Variovorax paradoxus: one gene and its partner. The protein of the gene in region 1 interacts with the protein of each later gene in a pairwise test. Links are inferred from orthologs where the notes say so. Each region holds a gene or a part of one and is shown in the gene's direction. Other genes may lie near its edges. The genes, in order: GOQ09_RS24520 and GOQ09_RS02240.

What was found.
Region 2: the proteins of GOQ09_RS24520 (region 1) and GOQ09_RS02240 interact in binary tests that used the Escherichia coli proteins (3 or more experiments, as listed by UniProt). The link is inferred for Variovorax paradoxus from one-to-one orthologs.

Annotation. Positions count from the first base shown.
Region 1 is NZ_CP046622.1:5,250,130-5,256,208, reverse strand. Bases 988-4,309 are described here. They hold GOQ09_RS24520 (DUF4118 domain-containing protein), read left to right. Parts: upstream 988-1,352; coding sequence 1,353-4,109; downstream 4,110-4,309. Other genes in these bases: kdpE (two-component system response regulator KdpE), read left to right, coding at 4,114-4,309; GOQ09_RS26530 (hypothetical protein), read left to right, coding at 1,203-1,337; GOQ09_RS24525 (hypothetical protein), read left to right, coding at 988-1,213. Also shown: potassium-transporting ATPase subunit KdpB, read left to right, coding at 1-256; potassium-transporting ATPase subunit KdpC, read left to right, coding at 270-845; more of GOQ09_RS24525, read left to right, coding at 857-987; more of kdpE, read left to right, coding at 4,310-4,809; GOQ09_RS24510 (zinc-binding dehydrogenase), read right to left, coding at 4,948-6,078. UniProt on the Escherichia coli protein: Member of the two-component regulatory system KdpD/KdpE involved in the regulation of the kdp operon. KdpD may function as a membrane-associated protein kinase that phosphorylates KdpE in response to environmental signals.
Region 2 is NZ_CP046622.1:474,128-479,714, forward strand. Bases 1,768-4,597 are described here. They hold GOQ09_RS02240 (PTS sugar transporter subunit IIA), read left to right. Parts: upstream 1,768-2,863; coding sequence 2,864-3,331; downstream 3,332-4,597. Other genes in these bases: GOQ09_RS02230 (ATP-dependent helicase), read left to right, coding at 1,768-2,134; hpf (ribosome hibernation-promoting factor, HPF/YfiA family), read left to right, coding at 2,355-2,684; hprK (HPr(Ser) kinase/phosphatase), read left to right, coding at 3,440-4,399; fur (ferric iron uptake transcriptional regulator), read right to left, coding at 4,404-4,597. Also shown: more of GOQ09_RS02230, read left to right, coding at 17-1,767; more of fur, read right to left, coding at 4,598-4,823; GOQ09_RS02255 (outer membrane protein assembly factor BamE), read left to right, coding at 4,909-5,472. UniProt on the Escherichia coli protein: Seems to have a role in regulating nitrogen assimilation.

The DNA of each region.
Region 1 (6,079 bases):
CTATCCGCAGCTGGGTGCGCTCAATGTGATGCGCCTCGCGAGCCCGTCATCGGCCATCTTGTCGGCGGTGGTCTTCAACGCGCTGGTCATCGTGTTCCTGATTCCGCTCGCGCTCAAGGGCGTGCGCTACCGGCCGGTGGGTGCGGCCGCGCTGTTGCGCCGCAATCTGGCCATCTACGGGCTTGGCGGCCTGCTCGTTCCCTTCATCGGCATCAAGTTGATCGACTGGCTGCTCGTGGCCGTCCATCTCGTCTGAGGAGTTCTTCATCATGAACAACATCGTTCGTCCCGCGCTCGTGCTCTTCACGCTCCTGAGTGCGCTCACCGGCCTGGTCTACCCATTGGCCGTGACTGGCGCCGCCAAGGCGCTGTTTCCTTCGCAGGCCGCGGGCAGCCTGGTCGTGCAGGGCGGAACCGTCGTGGGCTCCAGTCTCATCGGCCAGAACTTCAGCGACCCGAAGCACTTCTGGGGCCGGCCCTCCGCCACCGCGCCGCGGCCCTACAACGCGAGCGCTTCGGGCGGCTCGAACCTCGGCCCGCTCAATCCGGCGCTGGCCGATGCGGTCAAGGCCCGTGTCGAAGCCCTTCACGCCGCGGACCCGGGCAACACCGCGCCGGTGCCGGTCGACCTTGTCACGGCTTCATCCAGCGGACTCGATCCCGACATCAGCCCCGCCGCAGCGCAGTACCAGGCGGCCCGCGTCGCGCGCGTGCGCGGGGTGCCGGTCGAACAGATCAATGCGCTGATCGAAAAGAACACGCAAGGCGCTCTCTGGGGTGTGCTTGGTGAATCTCGCGTCAACGTTCTCGCACTGAATCTCGCGCTCGATGCTTCGATGCGTTGAGGAGAAAAACCATGGCCTATGCCGCTTACCGTGAACACCCCGGCACGTTGCGAATGCACGCGCCTGTGACCGCCACGGGCTCGTTCTACGTGCTCGACGTCACCGTCTGCTGCGCCGACGCGCTGCGCGTGCGCCGCAGCATCGCGGGCTGCCCCGATGCGGGCGTGGTGCGCTGCGAGCCGTTGCTGCACGCCCTCTGCTCGCAAGAGAGCGATGCGCCCTGCGTGCGCCTGATGGTCCGCCTGCCCATCGCGAGCTACGCCGAGGTGCTGCACCGCCTGATCGAGTGCGTGCCCTCGGGCGAGATCGGCCGGCTCGTGAGCTGGCGCGAGCACCTGGCCCGCTGCGGCCTGCGCGATGGTCACTGACCTTTTCCACATACTGCTGGCGCTCGTGGCGCTCTTCGTGCCGCTGGGCTTTGCCTGGTGGGTGCTCTCGCGCACGGCGCGGCGGCACGAGACCAGGCGCCGCAAGCGCGGCCCGATGCGCTAACCTGCGCAGCCATCCATGCCCGACACCCGCCCCGACCCCGACGCCCTGCTTGCGCAATTGCGCAACGACGAGGCGCGTGCGCTTCGCGGCAAGCTGCGCATCTACTTCGGTGCCAGCGCGGGCGTGGGCAAGACCTGGGCGATGCTTAGCGCCGCCCAGCGCGAGCGCGCCGCGGGGCGCGACGTGCTCATCGGCGTGGTCGAAACCCACGGCCGCAGCGAAACCGCCGCGCTGCTCGCGGGGCTCGACACCCTGCCGATGCGCGAACTGGACTACCGCGGCCGCACGCTGGCCGAGTTCGATCTCGACGCCGCCCTCGCGCGCAAGCCCGCCGTGCTGCTGGTCGACGAACTCGCCCACACCAACGCGCCCGGCTCGCGCCACGCCAAGCGCTGGCAGGACGTGCAGGAGCTGCTGACCGCGGGCATCGAGGTGTGGTCGGCGCTCAACGTGCAGCACCTGGAGAGCCTCAACGGCACCGTCGGCGCGATCACCGGCGTGCGCGTGCATGAGACGGTGCCCGACACCGTGCTCGACGAGGCCGACGAGGTGGTGCTGGTCGACGTCACGCCCGACGAGCTCACGGCACGGCTCGCGGCCGGCAAGGTGTACCTGCCGCAGCAGGCCGAACGCGCCGCGCAGAACTTCTTCCGCAAGGGCAACCTGATTGCGCTGCGCGAAATTGCGCTGCGCCGCACCGCCGAGCATGTGGAAGACGATGTGCGCGGCTGGCGGGTCGAGCAGTCGGGAGCGGCCGGCCGCAATGGAAAAGATGGAAATGGCGGCGCGCTGCAGGCCTGGAACACCTCGGGCGCGATCCTCGCGTGCGTCGGTCCGCACGAGGGTGCGGCGCAGACGGTGCGCACCGCGGCGCGGCTTGCGGGCCAGCTGAACGTGCGCTGGCACGCGGCCTACGTCGAGACGCCGCGGCTGCAGCGCCTGGCCGCCGAAGAGCGCGACCGCATTCTCGCGGTGCTCAAGCTCGCCGAGGAACTGGGCGCGGCCACCGCGGTGCTCACCGGTTCCGACGTGGCCGAGCAACTTTCCGAGCAGGCCCGCAGGCTCAACTGCGCCACGCTCGTGATGGGGCGTTCGGAGCCCGCGAGCGGCTGGCGCCGCTGGTTGCCCGCCGCGGCGGTGCCGCTGCCGCGCGCGCTGGCGCAACGCGCGCCGGCGCTCGACATCATGGAGGTCGGCCGCGTCGACAGCGCGCGCCGCCTGGGGCGCACGCCGTTCAACATACCGCGTGCCGACGACGACGATCACGAGAACGCGCCCATCCACTGGCCCGGCTACGCCTGGGCCATGGCCACCAGCGTGGCGCTCACGCTGGCCTGCACGCCGCTGGCCGGCGTGCTCGAACTCGCGAACATCGTGATGCTGTTCCTGCTAGGCGTGGTCGGGGTCGCGATGCGCTTCGGGCGAGGACCCTCGGCGCTGGCGGCGCTGCTCAACGTCGCGGCCTTCGACTATTTCTTCGTGCCGCCGCAGCTTTCGTTTGCGGTGAGCGACGTGCAGTACGTGCTGACCTTCGCGATCATGCTGGGCGTCGGGCTGCTGGTGGGGCAGCTCACTGCGGGGCTGCGCTTTGCGGCCGGCGTATCGACCAGCCGCGAACGGCGTGCGCGCTCGCTGTTCGAGCTCACGCGCGAACTCTCTGCGGCGCTGGAGAGCACGCAGGTCGTCACGCTCGGTGCCGCCGCCGTGCAGGGCCACTTCGGCGGCCATGCGCTGGTGCTGGTGACGGACCCGGCCGACCAGTTGGTGCTGCCGAAGGAGCCACCCGAGGGTTTCGATGCACAGGTGGCCGATTGGGCCTTTCGCCACGGCCAGCCCGCGGGCCTTGCGACCGCCACGCTGGCAGCGCAGCCGTGGCACTACGTGCCGCTGCAGGCGCCGATGCGCGTGCGCGGCGTGCTCGCGCTGTCGCCCGCGCAGCCGCGCTGGCTGGTGATTCCGGAGCAGGCGCAGCAGCTCGAAACGCTCGCGCGGCAGATCGCGATCGCACTGGAGCGCGTGCACTACGTCGAAGTGGCGCAGCAGGCCGTGGTCGAGATGGAGTCGGAGCGGCTGCGCAATGCGCTGCTCGGCGCGATCTCGCACGACGTGCGCACGCCGCTCACCGCGCTGATCGCGCTGGCCGAATCTCTGCAGACGCTGCCGCCCGAGGAGCACGGCAACGCGGCGCGTGCCATCGTCGCGCAGGCGCACGAGCTGCATGCGCTGGTCAACAACCTGCTGGACATGGCGCGGCTCGAAAGCGGCATCGCCGGGGGTGCGGTGAACCTGCGGCGCGACTGGCAATCGGTCGAGGAGGTCGTGGGCTCGTCGATCCGTGCGGCGCGCACCTCGCTGGGCGGCGCCGTCGTGCAGACCGCGCTCGATGCGGACCTGCCGCTGGTCGAATTCGACGCGGTGCTGATCGAGCGCGTGCTCGTCAACCTGCTGGAGAACGCCACCAAATACGGCGCCCCGCCCATCGTCGTGGGCGCGCGCGCCGAGCCCGGCACGCTGGTGCTCACGGTGCGCGACCACGGCCCCGGCCTGCCCGCCGCGTTGCTGGGCCGTGAGCAGAAGCTGTTCGACAAGTTCACGCGCGGTGAGTCCGAATCGGCCACGCCGGGCGTGGGGCTGGGCCTTGCGATCTGCCGCGCGGTGGTGAGTGCGCACGGCGGCGAGATCACGGCGGCCAATGCGCTGGGCGGCGGTGCAGAATTCACCGTCACCCTGCCACGCCGCGAGCCGCCCGAACCGGCCGAAGCCCAACTCTGAAGCCATGCCATCCCCCACCGCCATCGTGATCGAAGACGAGCCGCAGATCCGCCGCTTTGTGCGCGGCGCGCTCGAGGCCGAGGGCTGGCTGGTGCATGAGGCCGGCACGCTGCGCGACGGCCTGGCTGCGGCCGGCACGCGTCAGCCCGACCTGCTGGTGCTCGACCTCGGCCTGCCCGACGGCGACGGCGTGTCGTTGATTCGGGATGTGCGCGGCTGGTCGGCGGTGCCGATCATCGTGCTGTCGGCCCGCACGGACGAGGCCGACAAGATCGCAGCGCTGGATGCAGGCGCCGATGATTACCTGACGAAGCCCTTCGGCACTGGCGAACTGCTGGCGCGCGTGCGCGCCAACCTGCGTCGCCCGCGTGCGGCGGGCGGAAGCGAAGAACCGGCGGAAGCGGTCTTCCGCTTCGGCGAGGTCGAACTCGACCGCGCCGCGCGCATCGTGCGCCGCGCCGGGGTTGAAGTGCACCTGACGCCTACCGAGTACCGGCTGCTGTCCGTGCTGGTTGCCAACGCAGGCCGCGTGCTCACGCAGCGCCAGCTGCTGCGCGAGGTATGGGGTCCGTCGCACACGGACCAGAGCCATTACCTGCGCATCTACATGGGGCATCTGCGGCAGAAGCTGGAAGCGGACCCGGCGCAGCCGCGGCATCTGCTGACGGAGACTGCGGTGGGGTATCGGTTGGTGGTTTAGCTCGTTGACGCCGCGCTCTGTCGAAGGCACAGAGCCCTCACCCTAACCCTCTCCCAGAGGGAGAGGGGACAAGGCGGAGCGGGGCTGTGTGTTGCTCCCTCTCCCTCCGGGAGAGGGCTGGGGTGAGGGCAGCAGCGCCTACGCAGCCACACCCTTGTTCGGATTCAACAAGAACTTCTCCCCCGTCGCCTGCTTGCCATACACCCCAATGGCATCCAGCTGCAGCGCCTCGAGCAAAGAGACTTCCCGCGTGTACCGGCTCGCGAACGTCGTCTTCAATTCAGCGACGACCCGCGCCTTCAAACGCTGCACACCTTCATCTCCCAGCTTCTGCAAGAACGGGAACAGCAGCCATCCGCCCATGCCCCACGCCATGCCGAAGTTGCGCACGAACTCCGTCGGCGAGCGGTCGAGGCCGCCGTAGATGTACACCTGCTTGTGCGTGGTCGAGCCGTAGCGGCTGTATTCCTTGGCGGTGCGGTTCAGCGCCGCTTCCATGCAGCCGAGGATCTGCCCCGCGAGCTTGCCGCCGCCGGTGGCGTCGAAGGCCAGCGTGGCGCCTGTTTCGACCAGGGCCTGCGTCAGGTCTTCAAGAAAGGTGGGCGAGCTCGCGTTGCACACGTACTTGGCGCCGATGCCGCGCAGCAGCGCCTCCTGCTCGGGCTTGCGCACGATGTTGACCAGGTCGATGCCGTCCTTCTGGCAGATCTTGTTGAGCATCTGGCCCAGGTTGGATGCGGCGGCCGTGTGCACCAGCGCCTTGTGGCCTTCGCGCCGCATGGTCTCGACCATGCCGAGCGACGTGAGCGGGTTCACGAAGCACGATGCGCCTTCGGCCGGCGCGGTGCCCGCGGGCAGCTCGAGGCACTGGGCTGCCGCCACGGCGCGGTACTGCGAATACATGGCGCCGCCGATTGCGGCCACCGTCTTGCCGAGCAGCGCCTGCGCGGCAGGGGACGAGCCGGCCTTCACCACCACGCCGGCGCCTTCGTTGCCGACCGGCATCGACTGGTCCAGCCGCCCGGCCATCATGGGCATGCCGCGCTCGGGCACGGTGGCCGTGACGATGGGCCGCTCCGGCGTGCCGGAGACCTTGGCGGTGCTCATGTCGGCCGCGCCGAACAGCAGGCCCAGGTCCGAGGGATTCATCGGCGACGCCTCGACGCGGATCACCACTTCATGCGCCTGAGGTTCAGGCACCGGTTCGTCGTGCAGCGAGAGTTCGAGTTCGCCGTTCGCGCGGATGAGCGAGCGCAGTTGCAGTGCCATG
Region 2 (5,587 bases), 4.8 Mb from region 1 along the record:
CAGTAAAGTCGCGGTCATGCAGACTGCTGCGCTCCCTGTTTTTTCCGCCGCCGGTGCCACGCAGGCCGACCGCCTGGCCGCCGCGCTTGGCACCCTCAACGACGAGCAGCGCGCCGCGGTCGAGCACGGCGTCGGCACCCTGGTCGGCCGCGACGAGCGTCCGCTGCTGGTGATTGCCGGTGCGGGCTCCGGCAAGACCAGCACCCTGGCGCACCGCGTGGCGCACCTGATTGCCGGCGGCGTCGATCCGCAGCGCCTGCTGCTCCTGACCTTCTCGCGCCGCGCCGCGCAGGAAATGGAACGCCGCGCCGGCCAGGTGCTGGCGCGCGTGCTGGGGCTCAAATCCGAAAAGCCGCCGGCGCTGCCATGGGCCGGCACTTTCCACGGCATCGGCGCGCGCCTGCTGCGCGAATACGCAGCGCACATCGGCTTGAATGACAACTTCACCATTCACGACCGGGGCGACGCCGAAGACCTGATGGGCCTGGTGCGCCACGAGCTCGGCCTGTCGACGAGCGTGAACCGTTTTCCGCGCAAGGGCACCTGCCTTTCGATTTACTCGCGCTGCGTCAACACGCGGGCGCCGCTGGCCCAGGTGCTGTCCGAAGCCTTTCCGTGGTGCGCCGAGTGGGAAGCCGAGCTCAAGCGCCTTTTCGGCGCCTACGTTGAAGCCAAGCAGCAGCAGAACGTGCTCGACTACGACGACCTGTTGCTCTACTGGGCCGGAATGGTGGCCGAGCCCGCGTTGGCCGGCATGATCGGCGCGCGCTTCGACCACGTATTGGTCGATGAATACCAGGACACCAACCTGCTCCAGGCCTCGATCCTTCTCGCGCTCAAGCCCGACGGACGCGGCGTGACAGTGGTGGGCGACGATGCGCAGTCGATCTACTCTTTCCGGGGCGCAACGGTCCGTAACATCCTCGACTTTCCCTCGCAGTTTTCGCAGGCTGCGCGCGTCGTCACGCTGGAGCGCAACTACCGCTCGACGCAGCCGATCCTCGACGTCTCGAACCGGGTCATTGCCCAAGCCGCCGAACGGCATGCCAAGACGCTCTGGACCGACAAGCCATCCGCCGGCCGGCCGCAGCTGGTGCTGGTGCCCGACGAGGCGCAGCAGGCGGTGTGGGTGGCCGACAAGGTGCTGGAGCACCGCGAAGGCGGCCTTGCGCTCAAGTCGCAAGCGGTGCTTTTTCGAACCTCCACGCACAGCGCGCCGCTCGAGCTCGAATTGGCGCGCCGCAACATTCCGTTCGTGAAATACGGCGGCCTCAAGTTCCTCGAGGCCTCGCATGTCAAAGACCTGCTCGCGGTGCTGCGCTTCGCCGAAAACCCGCGCGGGCGCATGGCGGGCTTTCGCGTGACGCAGCTCATTCCGGGCATCGGGCCCGCCACCGGCGCGCGGCTGCTCGACGCCATGGATCAGGCGGCCGACCCGGCCGCGGCGGTGCGCGACTTCGTGCCGCCGGCCGCGGCGCGTGCCGAATGGGCGGTGTTCGCCGAAGCCTATGCCGCGCTGCGTGCGCCCTCGCTGCCATGGCCCGCCGACGTGGACTTGGCGGTTCGCTGGTACTTGCCGCACCTGGAGCGGCTCTATGACGATCCCTCGGGCGTGCGGCGTGGCGACGTCGAACAACTTGCGCGGCTTGCGGGGGGCTACGGCTCGCGCGAGCGCTTCCTGACCGAGCTCACGCTCGATCCGCCCGAAGCCACGAGCGACCGGCCCGGCCCGCCGCTGCTCGACGAGGATTACCTCATTCTCTCGACCATCCATTCGGCCAAGGGGCAGGAGTGGAACTCGGTGCATGTGCTCAACGTGGTCGACGGCTGCCTGCCGGCCGACGTGGCGCAGGGCGCGCACGAGCTCGAGGAGGAGCGGCGCCTGCTCTATGTGGCGATGACCCGCGCGCGCGACCACCTGCATTTGCTGGTGCCGCAGCGCTTCTACGTCACGCAGCAGGCCGTGCGCGGCGACCGGCACCTCTATGCCAACCGCACGCGCTTCATCTCCGACCGCGATCTTGCGGGCTTCGAGCAGCAGACCTGGCCGCCCCCGCCGGAGCGCCCACCCGCCGTGCCGCCGCCCGCCGCGGTCATCGACCTGCGCAACCGCATGCGCGCGGCCTGGAACTGAACAAGGCCCGCCCGCTGAAACCGGGGCAAGAACGCAGCGCGACCCCCCGGGCAACTCAGGTATTGCAATACCGTGACAGCTTGGGCATAGTGAATCGACCTTCTCCTCTTTCTCTTCTTCTCTTTCTCTCCCCCGCACCCATTTCATCTGTATGTCGCCGGCCACGCTTCATTCCGGAGTGCTGGCCATTTCCCCAACCGTCAATTCCAGGAGGTCTTTCATGAATTTGACGATCAGCGGTCATCACCTCGACGTCACACCTGCCTTGCGCACTTACGTCACGAGCAAGCTGGACCGGATCACCCGGCATTTCGACCAGGTGGTCGATGTCAAGGTGATCCTTACGGTGGAAAAGCAGAAGGAAAAGGAACGCCGGCAAAAGGCGGAATGCAACATTCACGTCAAGGGCAATGACATGTTCGCGGAATCGAGCCACGCTGATCTCTACGCCGCGGTCGATGAGCTGGTCGACAAGCTCGACCGGCAAGTGGTGCGCCACAAGGACCGCCTGCAAGACCACCATCACGCGGCGCCCAAGCGCGTGATGTAAGGCAGGGCCCCGGCTGGGGCCGGCCTGCACCAAGCCGCCTTCGGGCGGCTTTTGCTTTTTATTACGTCTTTTCGGCCCTTGATCCACGGGCGCTTGGGCAACATGTAGATAAAAAGTAAGTAACCGGACTGGGGGTTTTTACCAAGCAGGTGCATAATCGCCCCCGCCCCGCACCCACCATGAATCGCCTCGCGTCCATCCTGCCGCCCGCTCAAGTCCTCGTGAGCGTCGACGCTACGAGCAAGAAGCGTGCTTTCGAAGAAGCAGGCTTGTTGTTCGAGAGCCTTCACGGCCTGGGCCGTGCCCTGATCACCGATAGCCTGTTTGCGCGCGAGCGTCTGGGCTCCACCGGGCTCGGCCACGGGGTTGCCATTCCGCATGGCCGCATCAAGGGCCTGAAGGCTCCCATGGCCGCCGTCTTCCAGTTGGCAAACCCGATCGGGTTCGACGCGCCGGATGAGCAGCCCGTCGGCCTGCTCATCTTTCTGCTGGTGCCCGAGGCGGCCACCCAGAAGCATCTTGAAATCCTGTCCGAGATTGCCGAGCTGCTGAGCGACGCCGGCCTGCGCGAGCAGATCAAGTCGAGCACCGACGCAGCCGCGCTGCACGGGCTCATTGCCGGCTGGCAGTCCACGCAAGTCGCGTAGAGGTGCTTCCCGCACCCTTCAGTGGCCGCAGCAGCGGCCCCGCAGCGCCGGTTCCGGGTTATTCTGGCCTGCTCCAACACTAGGCGCTGAGCGCCATCTCCCGCACGCATGAAGCCGACCGTCATCAGCGCCGATGCCATGTTCGAGGAATTCCGCGGGTCGCTCCGCTGGGAGTGGCTCGCAGGGCTCGGCGCCTCCGAACGCCAATTCGACCCCGAAGTCATCAGCCGCGCCCAGTCGGCGGCCGACCTGGTCGGTTACCTCAACTACATCCACCCGTACCGCGTGCAGATCCTGGGCGCCCGCGAGGTGGCCTACCTGACGCGCGGCAGCCAGGAAGACTGCGCCCGGCGCATCGCCCGCATCGTCACGCTCGAGCCGCCCATGCTGGTGCTGGCCGACGGACAGGTCGCGCCGGACGAGTTGCTATCGATTTGCGAGCGCGCCCAGCTGCCGCTGTTTGCCACCCGCGAATCGTCGGCCTTCGTGATCGACCTGCTGCGGGCCTACCTGTCCAAGCATTTCGCCGAGCGCACCTCGATGCACGGCGTGTTCATGGACATTCTGGGCATGGGCGTGATGATCACGGGCGAATCGGGGCTCGGCAAAAGCGAGCTCGGGCTGGAGCTGATTTCGCGCGGCAACGGCCTGGTCGCCGACGATGCGGTCGATCTTTACCGCATCAACCAGAACACCATTGAAGGGCGCTGCCCCGACCTGCTGCTGAACCTGCTGGAAGTGCGCGGCATCGGCCTGCTGGACATCCGCGCGATCTTCGGCGAGACGGCGGTGCGCCGGAAGATGCGGCTCAAGCTCATCGTGCACCTGGTGCGGCGCGACAGCTTCGAGCGAGACTACGAGCGCATGCCCTCGGCGCCGCTCACGCAGGACGTGCTGGGCATTCCGGTGCGCAAGGTCATCATCCAAGTGGTGGCCGGCCGCAACATCGCCGTGCTGGTCGAAGCCGCCGTGCGCAATTCAATCTTGCAGCTGCGCGGCATCGACACCTATGCCGACTTTGTCGCGCGCCACCACAAGGCCATGGAAAGCGGCCGCGACGGGGATTGACCGGCTACCGCTTATTGACGCAATCGCCGCAGAGGCCGTAAAGCGACATCGCATGGTCCTGCAGGATCCAGCCCTTGTCCTTGGCAATCATCTGCTGGCGGCGCTCGATCTCGGCGTCATAGAACTCCTCCACCTTGCCGCATGAAGTGCAGATCAGGTGGTCGTGGTGCGTGCCCTCGTTGAGCTCGTACACCGCCTTGCCGCTCTCGAAGTGGCTGCGCTCGAGGATGCCGGCCTGTTCGAACTGCGTCAGCACGCGGTAGACGGTGGCCAGGCCGATGTCGGAGTGCTCGTTCAAAAGCACGCGAAACACGTCTTCGGCCGTCATGTGGCGCTGGCTGCCGGTCTGGAAGATCTCCAGGATCTTCAGGCGTGGCAGTGTGGCCTTGAGGCCGGTATTCTTGAGTTCGTCGATATTGGCCATGATGGTTCCTGCCCAGTGCTGCGGTCAGGTCCCCAAGGGGCCAGCCGCTACAATGGCCGATCATATCGCTACCCTCTTTTCTCCCATGCCTGCCATTCTCCAACGCCGTCCCTGGCTGCTGGCCGCGGCCGTCGCAGCGACGTTCTGCCTCAGCGCCTGCAGCGGTTTCAGCGATCGCACGCGGGGTGCGCTTGCGGCCATCACGCCCTACAAGGTCGAAGTGGTCCAGGGCAATTTCGTGTCCAAGGAACAGGTCGAGGCGCTCAAGCCCGGCATGTCGCGCCAGCAAGTGCGTGAAATCCTCGGCACTTCTCTCCTGACCGACGTTTTCCACAAGGACCGCTGGGACTACGTCTTCACCATCAAGCGCCAGGGCGTCGATCCGCAGGAGCGCCGTCTCACGGTCTTCTTCAAGGGCGAGCTGCTCGACCGTTTCGAGGGCGACTCGATGCCCAGCGAAGAAGAATTCGTCGCCACGCTTGACACCCGCAAGAAGAGCGGCAAGGTTCCGCCGCTCGAGGCGTCGGAAGAAGAGCTGAAGAAATTCGCCCCCAAGGAAGACAGCAGCAAGAAGGCCGAGGCCACCGCTGCTGCCCCCAACCTGCCGCCGCTGCCGGCGGCGTATCCCCCGCTCGAAGCGGCGCGCTGAGCACGCGTCAACCAGCGAGGGCGGGCGCACCCGCCGGGTCAGGCGGGCGCGTGCCGGTCTCCATGCCCTATTTCGAAGGCTGAACCTGCGTGACTGAATCCATTTCTTCTCCCAT